One region of the Brucella pituitosa genome, then DNA from elsewhere that is predicted to be linked to it. Evidence: predicted binding sites of a transcription regulator. Region 1 holds the regulator's gene; each other region holds the start of a gene.

Region 1 (5,461 bases):
CCGCCAACTATCCGCTTCTGGTTCGCAATGCTTTGGCTGAAAAGCTCGGCGTTCCAACCACGGATCGCGCGCAATTGCGTGAAATCGGGCGCTTCTTCTCTGATGGTGTTCGTGTTCAGCTTCGCCAGATGGTGATGGACAACCCATCGCTGATCGGCACCACGCAGACGGTCCCGGTTCTGGCTGCTGCTGATATCGACTCGGCCTATAAGGGGCAGATTGATCTTTCGGTCGCAGAAGCAAACCGCAAGGTTTCTGATCGTCAGGTCGCCTGGATGAAGACGCTGACCGATGAAGGCATCATGAGCCAGGCTTTCAACTGGGGGCTGTTCACCAATGGTGCTTCCAGTCGTCCGGAAACTTCCGGTCTGGGTGTGGCACTGGTGGGCTCCTTCTACATGATGCTGATCGTGCTGGTTCTTGCACTGCCTATCGGTGTAGCTGCGTCGATCTATCTTGAAGAGTTTGCCAAGAAGAACCGTCTTACGGATCTCATCGAAGTCAACATCAACAATCTGGCTGCAGTGCCGTCGATTGTGTTTGGTCTGCTTGGTCTTGCGGTCTTCATCAATTTCTTCAATCTGCCGCGCTCCGCATCGATTGTCGGTGGTCTGGTGCTGACATTGATGACGCTTCCAACGATCATCATCGCGACACGTTCCGCTCTTCGCGCCGTGCCGCCATCGATCCGCGCCGCAGCTTTAGGCCTTGGTGCATCGAAGACGCAGATGGTGTTTCACCATGTGTTGCCTCTCGCAGCACCGGGCATTCTGACCGGAACAATTATTGGTCTTGCTCAGGCGTTGGGTGAAACAGCACCGCTACTTCTGATCGGTATGGTGGCCTTCGTTGCCAATATGCCTGCAACGCCGATGGACCCGGCCACCGCTCTGCCTGTGCAAATCTTTATGTGGGCGAATGAAGCTGAGCGTGCCTTTGTGGAACGGACATCAGGCGCTATTATCGTCCTGCTTCTGTTCCTGGCCGTTATGAATATTGCAGCAATTATTCTGCGCCGCCGCTTTGAGCGCCGCTGGTAAACGGGAGAGAAATGATGAATCTCATGACTGAACGATCTCTCGAGAAAGCCGTAGGAGAAAAGATGAACGCCAACGCCCCCTCCATAAAGATGCGCGGCGACAAGGTCTGCGTGTTTTATGGCGAGAAACAGGCTCTGTTCGAAGTCGATCTGGATGTTCCGGAAAAGATGGTTACAGCGCTTATCGGTCCTTCGGGCTGCGGCAAGTCTACATTCCTGCGTTCGCTCAATCGCATGAACGACACGATTGAAGGCTGCCGTATCGTAGGCAATATCACGCTCGACAACGAAGACATTTACGATCCGAAGATCGACGTGGTTGAATTGCGTGCCCGTGTCGGCATGGTGTTTCAGAAGCCAAATCCATTTCCGAAGTCGATCTTCGAGAACGTGGCTTATGGCCCGCGTATCCACGGTCTGGCACGCAACAAGACCGATCTCGAAGAGATCGTCGTAACCAGCCTCAAGAAGGCCAGCCTCTTTGAAGAGGTCAAGGATCGTCTTCACGATGCCGGAACCGGTCTTTCCGGTGGTCAGCAGCAGCGTCTGTGCATTGCACGTGCGATTGCAGTCAGCCCGGAAGTCATCCTGATGGATGAGCCGTGCTCGGCGCTTGATCCGATTGCGACGGCCAAGGTTGAGGAGCTGATCGACGAGCTGCGCCAGAACTACACGATCGTCATCGTCACGCACTCCATGCAGCAGGCCGCTCGCGTTTCACAGCGCACCGCCATGTTCCACCTGGGCAATCTGGTGGAAGTGGGTGACACGGATGTGATGTTCACGGCACCGACCGAGAAGCGCACTCAGGACTATATCACCGGTCGCTTTGGTTAACATTTCAGCAGAAGCAGGAACCATCTTCGGTTTCGCTTCCCTGTAATCCTTACTTCGAGGTCTATTATGGCGTCTCAGCATACCGTTACCGCTTACGACGAAGAACTGCAGTTCCTGACCCATAAGATCGCTGAAATGGGCGGTCATGCGGAACGTATGGTCGAGCAGTCCGTTGCAGCGATTGTCAACGCCGACAATGCGCTTGCTCAGCGCGTTATCTCCGATGATCTCATCCTTGATGCAAGCGAGCGTGAGATTGACGACAAGGCCGTCATGATCATCGCAAAGCGCCAGCCTATGGCTGTCGATCTTCGTGAAATCATCGGCTCGATCCGCATATCGGCCGATCTGGAACGCGTGGGCGATCTTGGCAAAAACATTGCCAAGCGCGTTGCCGCCGTCTCGGAATCGCGCCAGCCGGTCAAGCTCTATCGTGGACTTGAAACACTGGCTGAACTCGCTCTGACCCAGCTCAAAGACGTGCTCGATGCCTATGCAACGCGCTCGGTACAGCAGATCAATGTTGTTCGCGATCGCGATGATGAAATTGACTCGATGTACACCTCGCTGTTCCGCGAGTTGCTCACCTATATGATGGAAGATCCGCGCAACATTTCAGCCTGCACGCATCTTCTGTTCTGCGCAAAGAATATTGAGCGCATTGGCGATCATGCAACCAACATTGCCGAGACGGTCTATTACATCGTGACTGGCCTGCAAATGCCTGCGGAACGCCCAAAAGAAGACCTGAGCCACGGTATCGTCGTGGACGAGGCGCGTAAATCCTGATGGTATTTTGCGCTGCATCATTGCGGCGCAAAATCTCTGCATGTGTAAGAATAGCGCGGCGGCACGCGGTCGACGGGGGGACTGTATCTTCTGCGCTCTAAATTCTGGATAGGAAATACTGGATGTCACAGGCACCCAAGATTGCTGTGGTTGAAGACGAAGAAGCCCTGAGCGTACTCTTGCGTTACAATCTGGAAGCAGAAGGTTATCAGGTCGATGCGATGCTGCGCGGCGATGAAGCCGAAATCACGCTTCGCGAAAACGTACCGGATCTGCTTATTCTGGACTGGATGCTTCCTGGTGTATCGGGGATCGAACTTTGCCGTCGTCTGCGTCAATGGCCGGAAACCGAGCGTCTGCCGATCATCATGCTGACTGCGCGTGGCGAAGAAAGCGAACGTGTCCGTGGCCTGAGTGTGGGTGCTGACGATTATGTCGTAAAGCCCTTCTCGACACCGGAACTGCTTGCGCGGGTGAAAGCCATGCTGCGCCGTGCCAATCCCAGCGTTCTCTCGCATGTGCTCAAGGTTGGGGATCTGGTGCTCGACCGTCAGCAGCACCGTGTCTATCGCAAGGAAAAGGAAGTCCGCCTCGGACCCACAGAATTCCGCTTGCTTGAATATTTCATGATGTCACCGGGCCGTGTCTTCTCCCGCAGCCAGTTGCTCGATGGTGTCTGGGGCCCGGATATCTATGTCGACGACCGCACGGTCGACGTGCATGTCGGACGTTTGCGCAAGGCGATCAATGTCGGGCGCGCACTCGATCCAATTCGCACGGTGCGTGGCGCAGGCTACTCATTCGGGTGATCAAATCTCGACTTGCAGAACGTCTCAGAAGCGGTCCGTTACTGAAAATGTGACGGGCCGTTTTGCATGAAGGGAGCGAACGATGCGACTCAGCATTCGGACTCGCGATTCGGTGATGTTGCCCAAATCTGTACCAAAAACGGTCAATATCACGCGATGTTACATCAATCGTGACAAAGTTGAATAAGCCTTGAAATCGGCGTCAAAAACAGCATCTGAAAAGTCAAAAAAGATGGCTGCGTAAAATCTTGAAACATCAGTGAAATAAGGCAGCGATGTGGCCTGTATTTCAGCAAATTGAATCGCGTTAAATCAATAACTTATAAGATTTGCTAAATCACGTTAAGGATTTGTTAATAAATTTAAGGGGTTTGTGGGGAAAATTCAACTTTGGATTCGGGTTCGATTGGCCACCGTTTTGGTGGCTTTGTCATTTTAGGAATTTGACCGTTCGCCTTTTTTTGGCCTAAAAATTCCAAAACCTTGAATGCAATGAGTGACAGCAGAACGTTTATTATTTGATTTTCGTTCTATTTGGCTGGAGCGCCGGGTGTCTCAATTGGATGCACAAAGGCTGCTCTGTTAGTTCAAATCTGCTGCATAGTTTTATGCAGTGGCACCACAGCCAGGTTTCAAACGCCTTTTGCGGGGCGGAGGCCGGGTTGGATCAATTAAGGGTCCTAACGATGAGACTGAGCCGTTGACGCGCGCTGCTAAGTGGAAACTGCCCGTTATCCTCGGGCTCCTGGTTGCTCCATTTGTGGTGACAGGTTGCACGACGACCGGAGGCACAGCCAAGACCAAATCCGATAAGACGGCGGCGGTCAGCCACGTCAAGTCGGTCAATGGCGTTAAGACTTTCACCTATACCGCCAGAGACCGTGAATGTCTTGAACGTGCGATGTTCTTTGAATCGAACCGTTCAAGCCCCGATGGCCTGATGGCTGTCGGTACTGTTGTCATGAACCGTCTCGCATCCGGCAGCTATCCGGATACGATCTGTGGTGTTGTGGGCCAGAAGAACCAGTTTGCGCCGGGCGTTCTGAGCCGCAAGATGAATTCCAGGGCAATGCCAGATGTTCAGGCAGCGGCTGATTCCATTCTCAAGGGCAAGCGTCACCCTTCCTTGAAGAACTCCATGTTCTTCCACACAGCTGGCCTGAAGTTCCCATACCGCAACATGCATTACGTGCTGGTTGCGGGTGGAAACTCTTTCTACGAAAAGCGTGGTCGTGATGGCGAGCTGGAGAATCCGGTTCCACAGACTCCGTACAATCTGGCCTATGCTTCCACACCACAGGCACCATCCATGCCAGAAGGTCCGTTCTACAACGTAACTGATCAGCAGGATGCCACTGTTCCACAGGCACAGCCAACAGTGCAGGTTGCGTTGGCTGAAGCAGCAAAGACGACTGAAACTCAGCAGAATGGCGGCGTGGGTCCGCAGGCCCGTGGTGACCGTCTGGCGACGCTTCCTGTGAAGCCTGCTGAAAAGCCGGCGCTGACGCAGGTGGCGAGCTACCAGCCAACATTTGATGAAACGGCTCCAGCGGTGGAAAACGTATCTCTCGGCTACACAGCCGATAAGAAGCATGTTGATGCAATCGGTGCGATGCTTCTGTCGCAGGAGCGTCCGGAATCTCCGCTTTAAAAGTGACTTTGCTAGACAAAAAAAGCGCCCCGAAAGGGCGCTTTTTTATTGCTCGACCTGATTATCACTTGGCCTGTCTGTTACCTGGCCTGAACTGGCACTGGTCGATAAACCGGTTGATAGATGACCATCGGTGTGTCGTAGAAATCGGCACGGTTCTGCCAGGCGCGGCGATCTGCTCTGCGGTCGAGATCAAGCTGCAACAGGCAGTTGGAAAATGCATCGGATTTTTGTTTGAAACCATAGCTGCGGCAGGTTTGTTCATCTGCGGCGCGGCGCTGTTCCGGAGTCATGGTTTGACAACCTGCAAGCAGGCCCGCCAGACCAAGGATAATA
Region 2 (5,461 bases), on a different replicon from region 1:
CCGTCGGATTCTTCTGTCTGCTCATTGCCGTCCATGTCCTGATAGCGGATATGGATGCGGGCATGTCTTTCAACATTATCCACGACACCCGGCATGGACACGCTGCCTTCCTGATGGCGGATTTTCTCATCGGAAGCCCAGATGATTTCGGGGTTGATGTAGGTCCTGGCACTGTCGGGGCCAGAAAGCTCGAGCACCACCACGCGTGTCAGAACACCAATATGCGGGGCAGTGATACCGATGCCGGGAGCTGCCCGCAGCGTATCGAGCAGGTCCTGCGCGAGAATGCGCAGATCTTTATCAAAAACCGTGACGGGCGCGGCAATCGCCTTCAAACCTGCATCCGGATATTTGAGGATCTCTCTCACGCTCATTTTGCTTCTCTGCTCTTTGCGGTCCATCGGCTATGCGCTTGAGCAATGTCTTCATTTCGCAGAATGCGCAAGCGGGCACTGCAAGATGCAGTGCCCGTCAGCGATTTTAAAGTAGGATCAATTCGGCGCGATTATTTGGCGTTCAGAAAATCTGCGACTTCGAGCAGGATAAACTCGTTGTTCGCAGCTTCGCCGATCTGACGACCACCTGAGAATGGCAGGTTGTTGTCGTTGGCGATCAGGATATGCGTGTCATCAACGCGCATTACGTCTTCGATGGTGAAGAACGGGAAGGTGAACTTGCCCTTGAGGTCGCGTGCTGCTGCGGTCTTCAGGATCGCCTTGTTGTCCGGGTCCTGAATGTCCATCAGATTGATATGGCCGATGCGGTGGATATAGCCGTCTGCATCGATCTTGGATGTATCGACGAGAACGATGTTCTTGACCTTGGCTGGCAACGGATAGCAGGCCGAAAGGTCATCGGTCTTGCACTCAAGGCTCGGATCGCCTTCACCATTGTCACGCTCGATGACCAGCGCACGGGTGTCGTCGATGAAGTTGAAGTCGCCGATAGCAGTCGCACCTTCAGCGAGGCGGAAGCGGTAGCTGTTGCCGGTCCATTCACCCTTGTCGGTGTCGAAAGTAATCACACGCAGGAAATCGCCTTCCGGCTTGCCGTTCTCGTCAGAAAGCGGCTTTTCAAGCATGGCCCAGAGCTGATTGGTCTTTGGCTGTAGCGCCATGCCTTCATAACCGCCCGAACGCTGAACGCGATAATCCTTGCCGGCAACCGCAGGCACCACGATGCCCGGTGTATCCGGACCCATCAGCTGCTTGCCATCGAGCATGGTTGGGTAGACGGCTTTCACACGGCCATCGAGACCAGCGCGAATGATGTATGGGCCGAACTCGTCACCGATCCAGATCTCGTCATTGAGATACTGAATGCTTTCCGGATCGAAATCAGCACCGGTCAGGTAACGACCATCGGTGCCTTCATAAGCGATACGGAATGGCACCTTCTTATCGGGGTCGCGCAGGAATACCGATTCCACGCGCTCAACCTTGCCGGTTTCGAAATCTGGCTTCATGCGATGGAAGAACAAAAGCGCATCGGGGCTGTTTGCCTTGGTGCCGAAACCGTTGTCGGTCAGGGTAAAGATGCTACCATCGGCTGCACGGTTCATCGCAAAGCCCGACATGCCCTGCACAGGCTGGCCGATGAAGGGAAGGGAGATGCCGGTGGTGTGGCTGCCATAGGCCTTGCCGACATCACCCATGACGGTCATCGGCTTGTCGTTGCGGGTCTTGCCGGTGAACTTGCCGGAAACCCATGCATCACGGGGAGCATCTGCAGGCGGTGTAATCAGAGTCAGAGCTGGCAGATAGGCATGACCTGCCAGTTTTGCGGTAAATGTCTCTTCAGCCATTGCCGAAGATGTCATAGCAATTGTTGCAATGGAAGCAAGAAGATAGCCAAGGCGCATAGGGAACCCCTCAAATTGCGGAAACAAACGCAATGGTCCTTAAAGGTGCCCTGTGACGCGTGGTTATCATCACGATAAAGGTTTGATGACAGGTCCTATGGAATTCTGATTGCCACGAACTGCGTGAACTGACCGGCATTGAAATTATTGTCGGATGCAATCACCAGCGTTTTGGCACCATCAATTTCCGGGCCCCAAGTGATGGATTCGATATTGTCGATATCGAGACCGAACGTACCTTCATCGAGACGCAGAAGCAGTTCCTTCCTGAGCGGTGTTGCGGCGATCCCCTCAAGCGATGATTTGCCGTTCACATCAGTCGCACCATCGAAGGATGCGCGATAAATGCTGATGCGGTTGCCCACACCGTGAGCGTAGCTTCGTTCGACCGTGAGAAGGTTCGGGCCGTCCGTTACAAGTTCGCTCAATCCATTATCGTTCCAGAAAGGTGGAAGCGTTGCCTTTGCAAAAATGGGATCGGTTTCATAGACATGCTCGGCGGTTGCCTCACCTGTCGCAATATCGAACGAGATAATACGCGATTTGCTGCCCTGTTCGAGTGTGACAATGTCACCATCCTGAGCCAGCGCGTTTTCTGTGCCAGCCAGAAGCGTCTTACCGTCCGCAGTGATGGCAAGACCTTCAAAAGCCAGGTTGTTTCGGGTGCCGCGTGTTTTATTTTCATCCGGCAGATAGGCTTCCGGCAGTTTGAACTCGCGAACAAAAGTGCCGTCGAGTTTCATTGCACGGACAGACGGCTTTCCTGTGCGATCGCCTTCGCTGGACCAGTAAAGCGTCTGGCTCGCCGGATTAAAGCGGATGCTTTCCGCATCGACATCCTTGATTGCGAAAGGCTTTCCCTCTGGATCAAGCAGGGTATTCGTTTCCAGAATATCCAACCCATGAATGCCAGCTCCATCAATATCGAGCTTGAGCTTATAGAATCGGGCAGGAGCCTTCTCCGACCGGTCATCGGAAATCGCATAATAGACATTCTGGGCCGGATCATAATCAAGGCCGGAAATGCCGCCAAATTCAATGCCATTGAGTTTCAGCCCGGTCGGCAGAACAAACTCACCAATCAGAGCAGGGGTCTGGTCTTGTGCAAAGACAGGCATCGCTGTGCCGAACAGAAGTGCAGCCAAAGGAATGATCGAGAGCGTGTTGCGTATCATAATGTCACCAGTCTGATTGATCCGCAGACAAATAGCCGACGTTTTTTACACTGACATGAAAGGAGGCATGAAACTTCAGCATGAAACGCACGCTTAAAATTGTCGAGCGATCAAAATAGCCGGCAAACTAAAATTTACGAATAAAACAGCTGGCTGTTATACCAGTGTCATCTAATTTTCTTATTTGAGCCTCGCACACATTACACAGTGGGGATTTCTGATATGCGCAAACTGCTTCTTGATCTCGCCTCTGCAACTATGTTGACGACGGCAGCCGATGCTGCAACCGTCTATCCGATTGACCGGGCGACAATCCTTGTCAACTCGCCGTTCGATTTCAAGGTTGAGTTCGATAAGGTCGTCAAGCCAGAGGACGTGAAAGTTACCGTCAATGGCCAGGACTACGAAGCTGTATTTGGCAGCAAGGCCGAATTCACTGCTGAAGAAAAAGGCGCTGAAGACAAGGTTCTGGGTTCTGCCCTTATTCTGCGCGGTCTGAAAATCGGCAAGGCCGGCGATTACAAGGTTGAAGTCTCTGCTGGCGATGAAACAAAGTCGGTCAACTGGGATGTTTACTCGACCGGCAATGAAGCCAAGGCCAAGAACATCATCTTCCTGATTGCTGATGGTCTTTCGGTTGCCCACCGCACCGGTGCGCGCATCATGTCCAAGGGCATGAGCGAAGGTAAGGCCAATGGCCGTCTTGCTATGGATGACATCCCGCCAGTTGCTTTCATCGGCACCTCTTCGACCCATTCGATTGCGACCGACAGCGCCAACACCATGTCGGCTTACATGACCGGCCACAAGTCACGCGTGAATGCACTCGGCGTTTATGCCGACCGCACGCCTGACAGCCAGGACGACCCGAAGGTCGAAACAATTGCCGAAGCAATGCGCCGCGAAACCGGCAAGTCGATCGGTATCGTCTCGACCTCGGAGCTTCAGGATGCAACACCTGCAGCGCTGGTCTCTCATACGCGTAAGCGTTCCGATAAGGCTGATATTGTCGGCATGATCTATGATGTGAAGCCGGATGTTCTTTTGGGCGGCGGTTCCGCTTACTTCCTTGCAAAAGACGTTCCGGGCTCCAAGCGCAAGGACGACAAGGACTATATCCAGCTGTTCAAGGATGCAGGCTACGCGCTGGTCACAAGTAAGGACGAGCTTGCTGCATCAGGCACATCCAATCAGGACAAGCTGCTCGGTCTTTTCCATACCGGCAATATGGACGTGACGCTTGATCGCGAGTTCCTCAAGAAAGGCACGGTTGACAAGTTCCCGAACCAGCCGGGTCTGGTGGAAATGACCAAGACTGCTCTCGAAAAGCTCTCCAAGAACCCGGAAGGCTTCTTCCTGATGGTTGAAGGCGCATCGGTTGATAAGATGAGCCATCCGCTCGATTGGGATCGCGCGCTGGTCGAAACTATCGAGTTCGACAAGGCCGTTGGCGTTGCCCGCGAATTTGCCGAAAAGAACCCGGACACGATGATTATCGTCACCGGCGATCATACCCATGGCGTTGCCATCATTGGCACAGTTGATGATGAAAAGCCAGGCGAAGAAATGCGCGAAAAGGTTGGCACCTATGATGCCGCCGGATTCCCGAATTACGAAGACACCAATGGCGACGGTTATCCGGATCGCATCGATGTTTCGCGTCGTCTGTTCCTCGCCGCCAATAACGGCCCGGACCATTACGAAACCTTCCGTCCAAAGATGGATGGCGCTTTCGTACCGGCCGTTAAGAACGAAAAGGGCGAATATGTAGCCAATGAGGCTTACAAGGACGTTCCGGGTGCCGTCTTCGTTCAGGGCAACATCCCTAAGGAAGATGACACCGGCGTTCACGCGGTCGATGACGTTGTTCTGCAGGCAACGGGTCCGGGTTCCGAAGGTCTTCGCGGCTATATGGAACAGAGCGATGTTTATCGCGTGCTCGCTGACGCTTTTGCGCTCGGCAAGGCAAAGTCTGAGTAATCTTCGTTTGATTAAGGGCAGGCGGGTTTCTCGCCTGTCCACTTTTCCATCAGGAGCACAAAATGCGCGCAGGACAGCATTTCAATCGCAGGCAACTCATGCTTGGTGCATTGGCAACTGCGCCTTTGATGTGGATTGCAAACAGGGCACAAGCCGCAGAGCAGCTTGGCTTTGACAATCTGTATATAAGTTTTGGCGTGCTGGGTCTGGAGTTTTCCGATCAGGTCAAGAGTGCTTCCGGCAAGGAAGTGGCAATCAGCGGGTTCATGGCACCGCCACTCAAGGCTGAAGCCAATTTCTTCGTTTTGACCGAAATTCCGATGTCGATCTGCCCGTTCTGCTCGTCAGATTCCGATTGGCCCGACAATATCATGGTCGTTTATCTGGCATCCAAACAGACATTCGTGCAGTTCAATGCACCGATCCTTACGCGCGGCACGCTGGA
Region 3 (5,461 bases), 140 kb from region 1:
TGCACTTGGTGCAGCACTTTACACGTCTCCGCTGCGCTGGGTGGTCATGCTTGCACCGCTCGCAGCAGTGTTTTTCTTGAGCTTCCGTATCGAACGTCTGTCGGTTTCGACCGCTAACGCCGTATTCTGGGGCTATGCAGCTCTCGTCGGTCTGTCGCTGTCGTCGATTTTCCTGGTCTTCACCGGCCAAAGCGTCGTGCGCACCTTCTTCGTAACGGCAGCTTCCTTCGGAGCGCTCTCGCTTTACGGTTACACGACCAAGCGTGATCTTTCCGCAATGGGTTCGTTCCTGATGATGGGCCTGTTCGGCCTGATCATCGCCTCTGTCGTCAACATCTTCCTTGGCTCCACCGCGCTGCAGTTCGCAATCTCGGTGATCGGTGTGCTGATCTTCGCAGGTCTCACCGCCTACGACACGCAGTCGATCAAGGAAATGTACTACGAAGGTGATGCTTCGGACACGCAGGGCCGCAAGATTGTGATGGGCGCGCTGCGTCTCTATCTCGACTTCATCAACATGTTCATGTTCCTGCTTCAGTTCATGGGCAACCGTGACTAATCAGTCTGGAATTGAATTATGCGAAAGGGCAGCGGAAACGCTGCCCTTTTTGCTTTTCAATCGCGTGACTTCGAGGCATGTTGAAGGCGTAATCTGAACCTGACTTCTGGCTTATGACATGCCCCATATTCGCGATTTTCAACCCACCGATATCGATGCCATCACCGCAATCTACACGGAGGCTGTGCTGAACGGTTCCGGTTCTTACGACATCGAACCGCCTACCGTTGAAGCAATGAAAACTCGCTTCGACGCATTTGTCGAGCAGGGCTTTCCAATTCTTGTCGCGGAAGAAAATGGGCTGGTGCTGGGATATGCCTATATCAGCTACTTCCGTACCCGGCCGGCCTATCGCTGGCTTGCAGAAGATTCTATCTATATCGCGCCGGACGCTAAGGGGAAGGGCGTTGGCAAGTTTCTGCTTGGCGAGCTTATCAAGCGTGCGACCGCGTTGGGCTTCAGGCAATTGCTGGCAGTGGTTGGTGACGGCGAGCACAACATAGGCTCGGTGAAGCTGCATGAGAGCCTCGGCTTCACCCATAGCGGACGTATTCAGGGTTCAGGCTTCAAGCATGGACGCTGGCTCGATACGGTCCTCATGCAATTGCCGCTCAACGGTGGCTGCACCGTCGACCCGGGCGAAGTGCCCCTCACTTAGAGCGCCGATCTGATTGGATCAGATCGGCGCTCTAATCATTTGTTTTCCCGCACATCTTGTCCGAAAACCGTTTCACACTTTTCGGGATGCGCTCTAATCAATTATCGACCAGCTTGAGGCTTTTATCGAAGACACGGAGCACACGCTCCAGTTCGTGTCCGCGTTTCATAATGAGCCCGCTTGCAGCAATCACAGAATAGGCCCCCTGCTTCTGTGCGAGCTTGGGGTTTTTCTCCACACGAAACAGCGGAACTTCGCTGGCCCGCCGAAAGATCGAGAACACCGCTCTATCGGCCAGATGATCAATCGCATAGTCGCGCCACGCACCTGTGGCGACCATACGGCCATAAATATTCAGGATTTTACCAAGTTCGTGTCTGTCAAAACTGACCGTGGGAGAAGGCGGACGTGATTGCGCTAAAGGGACAATTTTTGGCGTCGCCGATGGATGAGAGGGCGAATGCGAAGACTTATCTTCATTCGCAGCGCTTGGTATGTCCATTTTCTTCCTTTCGCCGTCAGGAGCTATTGTAAAGGAAATACGGGAACACCGATCAAATCAGCTCATGACAGTAAGGTGATGCTTTTGTAAAACGATTGCAAGATCAAGCGCTGGTACTGGCGGTTTTCTATGAACTGCCCACAAGAATAGACCCCCAATTAGTTGTATATTAGCTGTTCACGAAAAGAGAAAAGCTGTTCTCAATGGTGATCGCCAGCCACATTTTGGCCTTGTCAACTTCGCATTCCGGCCCGATTATGACGTCAGCATCACCATGTTGCCTGAGACGGTTCGGTTCGGGTATGTCCGACCCCAAGCCCCCCGCCCAAAGGACTGCCCGAGCCGAACCAACCTTCATTGGCCTAGCCACTCAGACAGATGCAACATTCCCGCAAATGATAAGATAAACAGCTCGCACGAAGCGTAGTTGCTGTTGCGTTCGCGTGTTGCGGGCGTTTGACGAAGCGGCTTTTAGAGCCCGAGCTGAACTTTTTGTTTGAATATCGCGGCACCGAGAATTGGACCGAGCGCTTTGTCGCTGTTGCTTTGCTGCAAAACCACAGCACAGCCGGTCACATCCTTGCGGGTCAACTCGGAAGCTGGCAGCTCGATTTTCAAAGCCTGACCATCCCACATGCCAATCGTATTGGTGTCCGTTACCGTATTACGATAGGTAACGGACTGCCCTGCGTTCTCACCCTTGTCAATCGGAATGGTTACCGAATCGCGCAGGTAGAACATAACGACATGTACGGGCTTCTCTGGTTTTTCACCTGCCGCAATCTCAATCGACAGGCGCCCATCGTCCAGTTTCCTGATCGAAACGGGTACGTTGAGCTTACTCGCATCAAGATGCTGCTTCACGACCTCGGCGTCGCCGCCGTTCATTTCCGAAGCGCCATTGACGATTGCCTGAGGCGTGTAGACCATCTTGGCATTGAACGAATTGCGATAGGCATTCTGGCGGTCTGTATTGTCCTGTGAGGCGAGTGTGTCGCGCCAGCCCATGTAATCCCAGTAATTAACGTGGAACGACAGAGCCAATACATTGGCGTCGTCAGCGTATTTCGCCAAATTCTTGTCAGCCTGCGGGCACGAGGCACAGCCCTGACTGGTATAGAGCTCGAGAACGGACGTTCGTGTGCTGCTATCCTGAGCTTTCGCTACGCCCTGCATTGACAGGCAACCGGTGAACGCCAGCCCCAATGCAGCACAAACACCGCGCAAGCCGGGAACATAGTCGCCGGAAAGCCATGTATGTGTCCCATGGAAGGGGTAATGGAAGGTCACTTTGGGTTCATCCTGCAATAATTGACGCTGACATCTATTATGTAGGAATTACGACGATCAATAGGAATTCACGTTGCAGTGAGATTTGCAGGCAGTGTGTTTCTTTTATCTCACTAAGATACGTCTCCTAAAGGCGGAAGCTGGCTTTTTCGAGTATATGTGCAGCGTCGCGCTTTAATAAAAGGCAAATTGCGAATGAGACAAAGTTTGAGAGAAAAGGCCATCGCCATCTGCGATGAAAAGATCGCGAAAAAGGGCGATACAGTCGGTATCTCGTTCTATGCGTTCTTTGCCAACAAAAACACGGAACCGGAGCTTCTTATGGAAGCTGCCGAGTGGTGGATAAAAACCCACACTCTCGATCACTTTGAAAAAGCTTTAAAAATCAGGGAAATGATCCGTTCGGGGCAATAAAACGGTTCCGGAGACTGAAAAAGCCGCCGGATTTCTCCGGCGGCTTTTTTGTTTGGAGCGTTGTCGCTGATTAAGCAGCGAGGTCACGCAGAACGGTCTGCAGGATGCCGCCGTTCTTCATGTAGTCGAGCTCGTCCAGCGTATCGATGCGGCAGATGAGCGGAACTTTCTTCACTGTGCCATCTGCATAAGTGATCGAAGCGTCGACCTTCTGGCGCGGACGTACATCGGCAAGGCCTTCGATGGAGACGATTTCGTCACCCTTCAGACCCAGCGTCTGCCAGCTTGTGCCTTCCTCGAAGACGAAAGGCACAATGCCCATGCCAACGAGGTTGGAGCGGTGGATACGCTCGAACGACTGAGCGATCACAGCCTTGACGCCGAGCAGGTTGGTGCCCTTTGCAGCCCAGTCACGCGAAGAACCGTTGCCATATTCGACGCCTGCGAAGACGACGAGTGGCACACCTTCTGCCTTGTACTCCATGGCTGCGTCGTAGATCGAGGTTTCTTCCTTCGACGGATAATGGATGGTGTAGCCGCCTTCACGACCGTTTTCGCCCAGCATGTGGTTGCGAATACGGATGTTGGCGAAGGTGCCGCGCATCATCACTTCATGGTTGCCACGACGCGTACCGTACTGGTTGAAGTCGGCAATGCCGACGCCATGATCGATGAGGTACTTGCCAGCAGGCGACTGTGCCTTGATGGAACCGGCAGGCGAGATGTGGTCGGTGGTGATCTTGTCGCCGAAGAGGCCGAGGATGCGTGCACCCTTAACGTCACCGATTTTACCTGCCGACTTGCCCATGCCCACGAAGTAAGGTGGGTTCTGCACATAGGTCGAATTGTCGTCCCATGCATAGGTCTGGCCTGCAGGAACCTGAACAGCCTGCCAGTTTTCGTCGCCCTTGAACACGTCCGCATATTTTTCGGAGAAAATCTTGCGGGTAACGTTCTTGGCAATGAATTCCTGGATTTCAGCCGATGAAGGCCAGATATCGCGCAGGAATACGGGGTTGCCGTCCTGATCTTCACCAAGCGGCTCCTTGGTCAGGTCCTTGGTGACCGTACCGGCAAGAGCGTGAGCGACGACGAGTGGCGGCGAAGCCAGATAGTTGGCCTGAACGTCCGGCGAAACGCGGCCTTCGAAGTTACGGTTGCCGGACAGGACGGCAGCCGCGATCAGGCCCTTTTCGTTGATCGTCTTGGAGATCGGAGCAGGCAATGGACCGGAGTTACCGATACAGGTCGTGCAGCCGAAACCAACGAGGTTGAAGCCGAGCGCATCAAGATCCTTCTGGAGGCCAGCGGATTCAAGATAAGCGGCAACAACCTGAGAGCCGGGAGCAAGCGAGGTCTTAACCCACGGCTTGGTCTTGAGACCCTTGGCGACTGCATTGCGCGCCAGAAGACCGGCTGCAATCAGGACGCTTGGGTTGGAGGTGTTGGTGCATGAGGTTATAGCGGCAATTGCCACATCGCCATGGCCGAGATCGTAGTCTTCGCCTTCAACAGCGTAACGTGCGGTCTGGCCTGTGGTCTTCTTGTATTCGGTTTCAAGCGAGGTTGCGAAGCCCGATGCGATCTTTTCCAGCGCAATGCGGCCTTCAGGACGCTTTGGACCGGCCATCGACGGAACGACTTCACTCATATCCAGTTCGAGAACATCCGTGAATACCGGATCAACGCTGTCCGCTTCCCGCCACATGCCCTGTGCACGTGAATAAGCCTCAACGAGCGCGATGCGGTCTTCTTCGCGACCGGTCGTGTTCATGTAGTTGAGCGTTTCTTTGTCGATCGGGAAGAAACCACAGGTCGCGCCATATTCAGGGCCCATGTTCGCAATGGTTGCGCGATCGGCAAGGGTCATATTGTCGAGACCCGGGCCAAAGAATTCAACGAACTTGCCAACCACGCCTTTTTTGCGCAGCATCTGGGTAACGGTGAGCACGAGATCGGTTGCGGTAACGCCTTCCTTGACCTTACCGGTCAGGCGGAAGCCGATAACTTCCGGCAGCAGCATGGAAACCGGCTGACC
Region 4 (5,461 bases), 430 kb from region 1:
GGGCAGGGCTTGTAACAAGCAAAGCTGCGCCAAAGGCTGACAAAAGCGAGAGGTAACCCAGATGTGCAAAAACGTTCCGCATGCGCATAATCTTTATCATGCGCAGCGAAACGTCAAATGCAAAATCAAAAATAAGATTAGCCCTGACGAGCCTTGAAGCGCGGAGCAGTCTTATTGATGATGTAAACGCGGCCCTTGCGGCGAACGAGCTGGCAGTCACGATGACGAGCCTTGAGCGCCTTGAGCGAATTCTTGATCTTCATGTCAATCACCGGTCTTGGTTGGCCCATCGACAGGACATGCCGCCGGGCTGCATATAAACAGGCGCCCAAGGCGCCAATTGGTTACAGGCAGTATTCCTGCCCGAAGGGTTGGCCGAAATACACAATATTCCAGCCAAATGTCAACTCCTGCGCGGCAGATTCACGAAGCTCTGTTCTGAAAATCTTGCCGCAGAGGCCTGATAGCAGGGGAATCGGATGGATTCCCCTATATTACTCAACTTGCGCGGGGCTTTATACGGGTCACATGGCCCATTTTACGACCCGGGCGAGCTTCCTTCTTGCCGTAGAGATGCAGCACTGCATTCGATTCTGCGAGAATCGCTGGCACCTGCTCAATATCGTCGCCGATCAGATTCTCCATTACACAGTCCGAATGGCGAACTGCATCGCCCAATGGAAGCCCTGCGACTGCACGAATATGCTGTTCGAATTGCGAAATGGCGCAAGCGGCCTCTGTCCAGTGACCGGAATTATGCACGCGTGGCGCAAACTCATTGGCAAGCAGGGTGCCGTCCGCAAGAACGAAGAACTCGAGGCCGAGCACACCGACATAATCGAGTGCGTGCAGAAGCTTTTCGGCGGCCGTGCTTGCAGCTTCGGCAGTTTTCTCAGAGATGGCAGCCGGAACGGTTGAAGTTGCCAGAATGCCGTCCTTGTGGACGTTCTCAGTGATATCGAAAATCGCAACATTGCCGCTGCGGTCGCGGGCTGCGATAACCGAAACCTCACGCTCAAACGAAATAAAGCCTTCAAGGATAGCAGGCGCGTGCTTGATAGCTTCCAGTGCCTTGCGGGCTTCGTCTTCGTTGAGTGAGGTCAGGCGAACCTGTCCCTTGCCATCATAACCCAGTCGACGGGTTTTCAGAATTCCGCGTTCACCAAGCGCACCAAGAGCTGCAATGAGCGTTTCTTCATCATCGACCAGACGCCAAGGCGCGGTTTCGATGTCGCTCTCATTGAGGAACTGCTTTTCGGTAAAGCGATCCTGCGAGATTTCAAGTGCCGCAGGTGGAGGGAAGACGAGGGCCGATTCTGCAAGTTTGTCGGCGGCTGAAACCGGCACATTCTCAAATTCATAGGTGATGACGTCGGAAGCCGCTGCGAGTGCTGCAAGTGCTGCCGGATCATCATAAGCTGCAACGATCTGGCGATTTGCCACCTGTGCCGCAGGACAATCGGCCTGCGGTTCCAGAATGATGGTCTCATATCCGAGGCGTGCAGCCGCCATTGCCAGCATACGGCCGAGCTGACCACCGCCAATGATACCGATTGTCGACCCTGCTTTCAGGCCTGCTTTCAGTGCTGAATGTGCCATATCAGACCTCATCGGATGGGCGTTCTGCAACACTTTCGGTCTGCGCTGTGCGCCATTCGTCCAAACGTACTGCGAGTGCATCGTCATAAAGTGCGAGAACGGCTGCGGAGAGAAGCGCTGCATTCACAGCACCTGCACGGCCGATAGCCAGAGTGCCGACGGGAATGCCCGCAGGCATCTGGACGATCGAAAGAAGCGAGTCATGGCCCGAAAGGGCTTTGGATTGCACGGGCACGCCAAATACCGGAAGAGACGTCATGGCTGCGGCCATGCCGGGAAGATGAGCTGCTCCGCCAGCACCGGCGATCACGACCTTGAAGCCCTCGGCCTTTGCACCTTTGGCGAAAGCGACAAGGCGGTCTGGTGTGCGATGCGCAGAGACGATGCGGGCGTCAAAGGAAATGCCAAGAGCCTCCAGTGTGTCTGCTGCATGGCGCATGGTTTCCCAATCGGACTGGCTGCCCATGATGATGGCGACGTCTGCACTCACGCTCATTGATCTTTCCTGCTCCGCTTCCGTAGTTCGGTCGTTGGTATACTAAAAACAAAGCCGGGCGGACCCCGGCTGTAAGCTCTTTGTTATCTAAAGCTCAGGCGATGATGTCAGGAATGACGTGATCTTCCATTTCCTGCAGCTTGTCTTTGATAGCGAGCTTTTTCTTTTTCATACGCTGAATGCGCAGCTGATCGCAGCCCACCTGCATCATCGCGTTGATGGCTGCATCGAAATCCGCGTGTTCCTGTTTCAGACGTGCGACGGCCAATCTGATTTCGGCCTGTTCCTGATCGGACATGCGGTTTGCCCCGTATTGTTCAGAATAATATTACGGGCCGTACCAGCGCGGCACAGACCCGTTTCGAGAGCAGCCCTTATCACATTTTTCGTGATTGGAAAATGCTACCACGACAAATTCGACTTTCGACCTCACTCATGCCAAAGTGTCATGGTTCTGTCATGAGCGGCTGTCAACGGGCTGCGGTTCATGACAGTCGGGACTGCGTAACTGGCCCGAAAAAACAGGAGTATTTTGGGTCTTTGCGCAGTGTGAGCGGGTGAAGCTTTGCGGTTGGCAGGTACTTCGCGCACGGTTTCATCCTTTGGGAAATCAATCAAAGGAGAAATGATGATGGCTATAGAGTCCCATCTTGCCACGCTCGAAAAAAAGCACGGCGCTCTGGAGCAGGAAATTTCCGATGCCATGGCGTCACCGGCAATGGACAATCTTCACGTTGCATCTCTCAAGCGTAAAAAGCTCGTGCTCAAGGAGCAGATTGAAAAACTGAGAACCCAAGTCACTCGACATTAAAGTAACCCGTCAATAGAGCGCCGTGCGCCCTGTTGGGCGCACAAAGGTCGCTCTCACAGTTTAACTATGCAGTAGAGCGTGTTTCGATCGAGTAGGGTCGCTACCCTAAGATTTTGAAATCCGGAAGCTCTGCAAGCAGTACGCAATCGCCATTGGTGACGGCCAATAGGACGGTACTGTTGAAGATGTTGGCGGCTGTGCATCAGCCGCCGAGCATCCTCCCGCATCCAATATTAGACGAATTTAACAGCACTATGAAAAGCAGCGATTATTCGCTGCTTTTTTGTTGGCTATTCCCAGAAGACCCTAACGCGTGTCGCGCTTTAAGTATTTGTTTTTACGCATGTCGTTAACGGAAAAACGGTCCCCACTTTTCCGCGACATGCTCTAGTTTTCCGTCTCGGCTCTTGGGTCGAGATTCATCGCTTCAGGTGTTGCGCTTTTGACTGATGGCATGCTTTTGAACTGTTCTTTTTCGGCCTTTGGTACTGAGGCGCGCCTGCGTGACCGGAATAGCGCATAGCCTGTGATCGAGATGTGGGCGAGGGCAGTTATGGCGAAAAGACCGGACGGCCAGAAGATGTCCATTGCAGCTGCAGCCAGCAACGGCCCAAGCATGGTGCCGAAACCGTAAAGCAGCAGCAGGCCACTTGATACTTTCACGAAGCTTTCAGACGAAGCGTGATCGTTCGCATGGGCGACGGCGACCGGATAGAGTGCATAGGCGAGCGCGCCGTAGCAGCCCGTCATGATGATAATGATTTTACCGTTTGATGGCCCGATTATGAAAGCCATGAGCCCGACGAGAGCTGCAAGTGATGCAACGCCCGCCAAGACATAGCGCCGGTCAACGAGGTCGGAAATGCGCCCAACCGGAATTTGCATCAAAGCGCCGGCGGCGATGGTAACACTGACCATCAAGGCGATTTCCGTAGTCGAAATGCCGGATTTCGCGCCAAACACAGCACCCAGCGTGCCCCATGCGCCATTGGCAATACCGATCAGGATACAACCCACGAAGGCTGCGGGTGAATTGCGGTAAAGCGCTTTGAGATCAAGTTGGACCTCGGTAAGCGGTTTTGGACTGACAGCCGTCGACATGGCCGTTGGGATCAGCGCCAGACAGAAGAGAATACCGGTGATCATAAACAGATGATCGCTGCGGATATCGCCGTTCGCTACCATCATCTGGCCGCTCATCGTGGCACCGTAGTTGACCATCATATAAAGGCCAAAAATCTTGCCGCGGGATTCATTGGTGGCGCGCTCATTGAGCCAACTTTCGATCACCATGAATGCACCAGCCATGGAGAAGCCGGTAAAGGTGCGCAAAATAATCCACGATATCGCATCAATATAAATGCCGGACAGGAGGGCGATGACAGCCGCAGACGATGCAAAACAACCGAAAGCGCGGACATGACCGACGCGTCGCACCAGACGGGGTGCAAACAGGCAGCCAGCGACGAAACCGCCCGCCCATGTTGTGCCGAGCAAACCAAGAGATGCAACGGAGAAGCCTTCAAGGCCGCCGCGCAATGGCAGCAGCAGACCATGGAGACCGGAGGCCATCAGAAGAAAGGCTGTGCCACAAAGTAGCGCCAGAACCTGAATGTAAATACGCAAGATCACGTTCCCGGGATTTTATGAAGTCGCATGAGACGCGACTTCGCTCTATCGTTGATGATCAGGCTGAGACGATATCTCAGCGGAAAAGCGCTTCGGCGGCAGCGCGGCTGTCGCCTTTTCTATGCCTTTCAGCCTTCAGGCGCTCAATTTCGGATTGTAGCAAAGTGATGCGTTGGTCGATCTCCAGGACCGAAAGCAGAGATAGCTCATCTTCACTCAGAACCACACTGTCGCGCGGCTTGCTTGCATCTTCATCGATACCGCTCATGGCCTTCCTCCGGAGTCTATGACGGAACTATAAGGGCAGAAAAGATTTAACACCTTGAATCTTCGCATATATATTTCAAGAAATCGATGATGATTTCCCTAATGAAATGCGTTGCACTCGACGTGAGGCATTTCTGCGACGCATAAAGGGTAATCCCGTTGCGGACCAATCGGCGCCATGGGCGATTTGAACAGGAGTTTAATCATGATGGCCGAACTGCCTTCCCAGATGACAGCAATCGAAATTGCGGGCCCGGGTGGCGCGCATATGTTGCGCCCGATCCAGCGTTCGGTGCCTGAACCAAAAGCAGGGGAAGTTCTGGTTCGGATACGTGCAGCGGGCGTCAATCGCCCCGATGTGCTTCAGCGTGAAGGACACTATGCGCCACCGGCGGGTGCATCGGATATTCCGGGGCTTGAGATTGCGGGGGATATTGTTGCGCTTGGCGAAGGCGTCGAACGCTACAAGATTGGCGATCAGATTGTGGCGCTGCTTGCTGGTGGCGGCTATGCCGAATATGCGGTTGTACACGAAACCAACGCGCTGCCTCTGCCTTCCGGCTACGGCTATATTGAAGCCGCCGCAATCCCCGAAACCTTTTTCACTGTCTGGCATAATGTGTTTGAGCGTGGGGGCCTGAAAGAAGGCGAGACATTGC

The links. Region 1 encodes PhoB, which activates phosphate uptake and scavenging genes when phosphate is short. Its sites were predicted from a motif close to TGTCATNNANCTGTCAT; they were not measured.
Region 2: a site for PhoB is predicted at 3,202-3,218, ahead of ACSME1_RS13805 (alkaline phosphatase). Genes of this name have one in related genera too.
Region 3: a site for PhoB is predicted at 1,784-1,800, ahead of ACSME1_RS07760 (DUF2794 domain-containing protein). Genes of this name have one in related genera too.
Region 4: a site for PhoB is predicted at 2,540-2,556, ahead of ACSME1_RS05045 (YdcH family protein). Genes of this name have one in related genera too.

Annotation. Positions count from the first base shown of each region.
Region 1 covers NZ_OZ264092.1:1,468,060-1,473,520, forward strand. The annotation lists gene pstA (phosphate ABC transporter permease PstA) at 1-1,040, shown strand, start outside; gene pstB (phosphate ABC transporter ATP-binding protein PstB) at 1,103-1,876, shown strand; gene phoU (phosphate signaling complex protein PhoU) at 1,943-2,665, shown strand; gene phoB (phosphate regulon transcriptional regulator PhoB) at 2,788-3,474, shown strand; gene ACSME1_RS07105 (cell wall hydrolase) at 4,175-5,125, shown strand; gene ACSME1_RS07110 (hypothetical protein) at 5,206-5,461, opposite strand, start outside.
Region 2 covers NZ_OZ264093.1:540,975-546,435, forward strand. The annotation lists gene ACSME1_RS13790 (peptide deformylase) at 1-374, opposite strand, end outside; gene ACSME1_RS13795 (esterase-like activity of phytase family protein) at 506-1,861, opposite strand; gene ACSME1_RS13800 (esterase-like activity of phytase family protein) at 1,957-3,036, opposite strand; gene ACSME1_RS13805 (alkaline phosphatase) at 3,259-5,016, shown strand; gene ACSME1_RS13810 (hypothetical protein) at 5,079-5,461, shown strand, end outside.
Region 3 covers NZ_OZ264092.1:1,608,107-1,613,567, forward strand. The annotation lists gene ACSME1_RS07750 (Bax inhibitor-1/YccA family protein) at 1-559, shown strand, start outside; gene ACSME1_RS07755 (GNAT family N-acetyltransferase) at 678-1,217, shown strand; gene ACSME1_RS07760 (DUF2794 domain-containing protein) at 1,315-1,719, opposite strand; gene ACSME1_RS07765 (DUF1223 domain-containing protein) at 2,191-2,925, opposite strand; gene ACSME1_RS07770 (DUF6500 family protein) at 3,205-3,423, shown strand; gene acnA (aconitate hydratase AcnA) at 3,494-5,461, opposite strand, start outside.
Region 4 covers NZ_OZ264092.1:1,036,144-1,041,604, reverse strand. The annotation lists gene ACSME1_RS05065 (tetratricopeptide repeat protein) at 1-88, opposite strand, end outside; gene ykgO (type B 50S ribosomal protein L36) at 138-263, opposite strand; gene ACSME1_RS05055 (5-(carboxyamino)imidazole ribonucleotide synthase) at 499-1,599, opposite strand; gene purE (5-(carboxyamino)imidazole ribonucleotide mutase) at 1,601-2,089, opposite strand; gene ACSME1_RS05045 (YdcH family protein) at 2,190-2,393, opposite strand; gene ACSME1_RS05040 (YdcH family protein) at 2,724-2,906, shown strand; gene ACSME1_RS05035 (MFS transporter) at 3,294-4,532, opposite strand; gene ACSME1_RS05030 (DUF1192 domain-containing protein) at 4,612-4,803, opposite strand; gene ACSME1_RS05025 (NAD(P)H-quinone oxidoreductase) at 5,008-5,461, shown strand, end outside.